DNA from 2 places in the Streptomyces sp. NPDC059909 genome. Region 2 is predicted to be linked to the other one. Evidence: predicted binding sites of a transcription regulator. Region 2 holds the regulator's gene; the other holds the start of a gene.

Region 1 (2,396 bases), on a different contig from region 2:
TCGTACGCCGGTGGGCGCGGGTGCGGGCGTAGCCGCGGACGCGGACACGAGCGGCGGCACGGGGCCGGGCGGCTGATGAACACCTGGCCGCGGCTCCGGGTTGCTTTACGGCTCCGCCGTGCGCCCGGGTCACCCGCCGCGTTCAAGGTGTCTCAGGGTGTCTTCGGGTCGTAGCACACGCTGACCAGCGGCGCGAGCACCCGCCACCCGAGCGCCTCGTACAGGGCCCGTCCGTCGGGTGTCCCGCCCAGCACCCCGGCCGTGGCGCCCTCCTCGACGGCCGCGTTCTGGAGCGTGCGCATCACCAGGCTGCCGAGGCCCTTGCGCCGGTGCCCGGGGGCGGTCTCGATCTGGTCGACGACCGCGGGCCGCGCCGCGCCGCCCCGCGCGATCTGTCCGCGTGCCGCGAAAGTCCCGTCGTCCGTCGTGACCAGGACCTTCGTCACGTTCCCGTACGTCCAGGTGCGCAGGCGGTGCCCGGCGGGCAGCACGGCCTCCTCGCGCCGCAGCTGCGCCCTCATCAGGAACCCGGGCTCGTCGGGCGTCCAGTCGGGCCCCAGCCAGGCGAGAACCCTCTCCGGGTCCTCGAACACCTTCAGCCGGCGGCCCGGCGTCCTGGCTGCCGCGGCGACCTTGCGGACGGCGCCGGCCCCGCCGTCGGTGAGCACGTGGCGGGTGGTGTGCCGGGGCAGTCCGACATCGATCGTGAAGCCCCAGGGCTCGGCGACGGGCTCCGCGGCCCCCCGCGAGACGACCCAGCCGTCCACCCAGGCCCGTATCGCATCGGTAATGGATGAATCTGTCATGTGCTTATTACATCGGCTGCTCACGCGATCCGGCATCGGCGATCGCTCACAGCGAACACCGGCCCGGGAACATCCGGCGTCCCTCCTGCATTGAGTCGGCATAGCTCAACTTGACTGCCGAAGGGGAGATCATGGCTTCGACGTCCACACCGCTCACCCTGCCTGTGCTGCCGCTCGACGACGAGGTCGTGCTGCCCGGGATGGTGGTACCGCTCGACCTGTCCGACCCCGACGTACGGGCCGCGGTGGAGGCCGCCCAGGCCGCCGCTCGGTCCCAGCCGGGCAAGCCCAGGGTGCTGCTCGTGCCGCGCATCGACGGGACGTACGCCGCGACGGGCGTGCTCGGCACCGTCGAGCAGGTCGGCCGGCTCTCCGACGGGGACCCCGGTGCCCTGATCCGCGGGCGCAGCCGTGTGCGCATCGGTGCGGGCACGACCGGTCCCGGCGCCGCCCTCTGGGTGGAGGGCATCGGCGTCGACGGGACCGTCCCGGATCCGCTGCCGGGCTCCGTCACCGAGCTGGTCAAGGAGTACAAGGCGCTCGCCACCAGCTGGCTGAAGAAGCGCGGCGCCTGGCAGGTCGTCGACCGCGTCCAGCAGATCGACGACGTCTCGGCCCTCGCCGACAACTCCGGGTACTCGCCGTTCCTGACGACCGCACAGAAGGTGGAGCTGCTGGAGACCGGCGACCCCGTCGCCCGGCTCAAGCTCGCCACCGAACAGCTCCGCGAGCACCTCGCCGAGCAGGACGTGGCCGAGTCCATCGCCAAGGACGTCCAGGAGGGCGTCGACAAGCAGCAGCGCGAGTTCCTGCTGCGCCGCCAGCTCGAAGCCGTACGCAAGGAGCTGCGCGAGCTCAACGGCGAGTCCGAGGGCGACGAGTCCGACGACTACCGCGCCCGGGTCGAGGCCGCCGACCTTCCCGAGAAGGTCCGCGAGGCGGCCCTCAAGGAGGTCGAGAAGCTCGAGCGGTCCAGCGACCAGAGCCCCGAGGGCTCCTGGATCCGCACCTGGCTCGACACCGTCCTCGAACTGCCGTGGAACGAGCGCACGGAGGACGCGTACGACATCCAGGGCGCCAAGACGGTCCTCGATGCCGAGCACGCGGGCCTGGACGACGTGAAGGAACGGATCACCGAATACCTGGCGGTGCGCAAGCGGCGCGCCGACCGGGGGCTCGGCGTGGTCGGCGGGCGGCGCGGGGGTGCGGTTCTCGCTCTCGTCGGCCCGCCGGGCGTGGGCAAGACCTCGCTCGGCGAGTCCGTCGCGCACGCGATGGGCCGGAAGTTCGTCCGGGTCGCGCTCGGCGGCGTACGGGACGAGGCGGAGATCCGCGGCCACCGGCGCACGTACGTCGGCGCGCTGCCCGGCCGTATCGTCCGCGCCGTCAAGGAGGCCGGGTCCATGAACCCGGTGGTCCTGCTCGACGAGATCGACAAGGTCGGCTCCGACTTCCGCGGGGACCCGGCGGCGGCGCTGCTCGAAGTCCTGGACCCGGCGCAGAACCACACCTTCCGCGACCACTACCTGGAGGTCGAGCTCGACCTGTCCGACGTGGTCTTCCTGGCCACTGCGAACGTCCTGGAGGCCA
Region 2 (2,396 bases):
TCTTCGGCAACGGCGGCTTCCGGGCAGGCGGCCCCGGTGCCGGCGGCACGTTCAACTTCGACCTGAGTGACCTCTTCGGGGGCACCCAGACCGGGGGCGGCGGCGCCGGCGGCTTCGGGGGCGGCCTCGGAGACGTCTTCGGCGGCCTGTTCCACCGTGGCGCCGGGGCCGGCGCGCGTACACAGCCCCGCCGCGGCCAGGACATCGAGTCCGAGGTGACGCTCAGCTTCACCGAGGCGGTGGACGGGGCCACGGTCCCGCTGCGGATGTCCAGCCAGCAGCCCTGCAAGGCCTGCTCGGGCACCGGCGACAAGAACGGCACGCCGCGCGTGTGCCCGACCTGTGTCGGCACCGGGCAGGTCTCGCGCGGCGGCAGCGGCTCGTTCTCGCTGACCGACCCGTGCGTGGACTGCAAGGGCCGTGGGCTCATCGCCGAGAACCCGTGCGAGGTCTGCCACGGCAGTGGCCGGGCCAAGTCGTCCAGGACGATGCAGGTCCGCATCCCCGCGGGCGTGAGCGACGGCCAGCGGATCCGGCTGCGCGGCAAGGGCGCACCGGGCGAGCGCGGCGGCCCTGCCGGTGATCTGTACGTCGTCGTCCATGTCGACCCCCACCCGGTCTTCGGCCGCAAGGGCGACAACCTCACCGTCACGGTGCCGGTCTCCTTCGTGGAGGCGGCGCTCGGCGGCGAGGTGAAGGTGCCGACGCTCGGCGGGCCCCCGGTCACGCTGAAGCTGCCCGCAGGCACGCCCAACGGCCGTACGATGCGCGCCCGTGGCAAGGGCGCCGTCCGCAAGGACGGCACCCGCGGCGATCTCCTGGTCACCGTGGAGGTCGCGGTGCCGAAGGACCTCGGCCCCGAGGCGCGCGAGGCCCTGGAGGCGTACGGGAAGGCGACTGCGGGCGAGGATCCGCGGGCAGAACTGTTCCAGGCTGCGAAGGGAGCATGACGCCATGGACGGCCGACGTCGAAACCCTTACGAACTGACCGACGAGACGCCGGTCTACGTCATCTCGGTCGCGGCCCAGCTCTCGGGCCTGCACCCGCAGACCCTGAGGCAGTACGACCGCCTCGGCCTGGTCTCCCCGGGCCGCACCGCCGGCCGGGGCCGGCGCTACTCGGCCCGCGACATCGAACTGCTCCGCCAGGTGCAGGCGTTGTCGCAGGACGAGGGCATCAACCTGGCCGGTATCAAGCGCATCATCGAACTGGAGAACCAGGTCGCGGCGCTCCAGGCCCGCGTAGCCGAGCTCGCGGCGGCGGTGGAGGGCGCCGCGGCGGCGATGCAGCAGCGCGAGGCGCAGGTGCACGCGTCGTACCGGCGTGATCTGGTGCCGTACCAGGACGTGCAGCAGGCGAGTGCGCTGGTGGTGTGGCGGCCTAAGCCGAAGCGGGACTGACGTCGGCAGGACATACGAAGGGGCCGGGAGGTGTGAACCTCCCGGCCTCGGCGTCTCTCAGGTCACTGCGCCGGTGCGGTGACCGCCCAGTCGCCCGCCGGCGGGGACTCGGTGCCGTCCGCGGCCACGGCGGTCACCCAGTAGTAGGAGGTGGTGCCACGCCTGGCGCCGGTGTCGAAGTACGGGACGACATTGCTGCCGAGATCGGCGATCTTCTCATAGGCCTCGGTGGCCGGGTTCCAGCTGTAGACGCGGTAGCCGCCCGCGGCCTCGGGAGAGTCCTCGGCGAGCCCGTGCCATGTCACCTGGTTGCCCTCGTCGCCCTCCGCGGGCCACACAGTGACGTCCAGCGGCGAGCCCTCGGGCGTCGCCACGCTCGGCGTCGTGTCGAGCTCGGTCGCGGTCACGATGTTCGGCGAACGGGTCCACTTGTAGTGGGAGTTCCAGTCGTCGTCGACGGCGTCGATGAAGAAGCAGCGCTCCTCGCCGTCCGGGAGGGTGGCGTACGCGTACGAGGTGGTGTCGGCCGACAGCCACTCCACCTCGTACACGGAGCAGACCCTCTCCTCCTCGTCGCCCACGAGTTCGCCCGCGTACACGACGTACCGCCCCAGGTCGGGCGTCGGGTTCGCGTCCCAGTGCAGCGCGAAACCGTACTCGGTCGGGGTGACGGACAGTCCGGTGACGGCGGACGGCGGGGTGAGGTCCGTGCGCTTGCCGCTGACGGCGGCGGATCGCGTGGACTCGTTGCCCGCCGCGTCGAGAGCTGTCACACGGTAGTAGGAGGTGACGCCCTCGGGGGCCGAGGCGTCCAGGTACGAGACCTGACTCGTACTACCGACCCTGGTGTAGGTGCCGTCCGCGCTCGCCGCCCGGTAGACGCGGTACGAGACGGCTCCCGTGACCCCGCTCCAGCCGATCCGCAGCCCGCCCGTCTCGGATGCGGTGGTGAGTCCGGTGGGTGTGGGGGGTGGTGTTTTGTCGGTGGTGGTGAG

Evidence for each region. Region 2 encodes HspR, which represses chaperone genes until heat shock. Its sites were predicted from a motif close to TTGAGNNNNNNNNNCTCAA; they were not measured.
Region 1: a site for HspR is predicted at 897-915, ahead of lon (endopeptidase La). Genes of this name have one in related genera too.

What each region holds. Positions count from the first base shown of each region.
Region 1 covers NZ_JBHWKX010000056.1:43,180-45,575, reverse strand. Annotated here, with positions in the region: gene ACFV9O_RS29545 (rhomboid-like protein) at 1-32, shown strand, start outside; gene ACFV9O_RS29540 (GNAT family N-acetyltransferase) at 153-806, opposite strand; gene lon (endopeptidase La) at 938-2,396, shown strand, end outside.
Region 2 covers NZ_JBHWKX010000013.1:139,471-141,866, reverse strand. Annotated here, with positions in the region: gene dnaJ (molecular chaperone DnaJ) at 1-950, shown strand, start outside; gene ACFV9O_RS12460 (heat shock protein transcriptional repressor HspR) at 955-1,401, shown strand; gene ACFV9O_RS12455 (fibronectin type III domain-containing protein) at 1,464-2,396, opposite strand, start outside.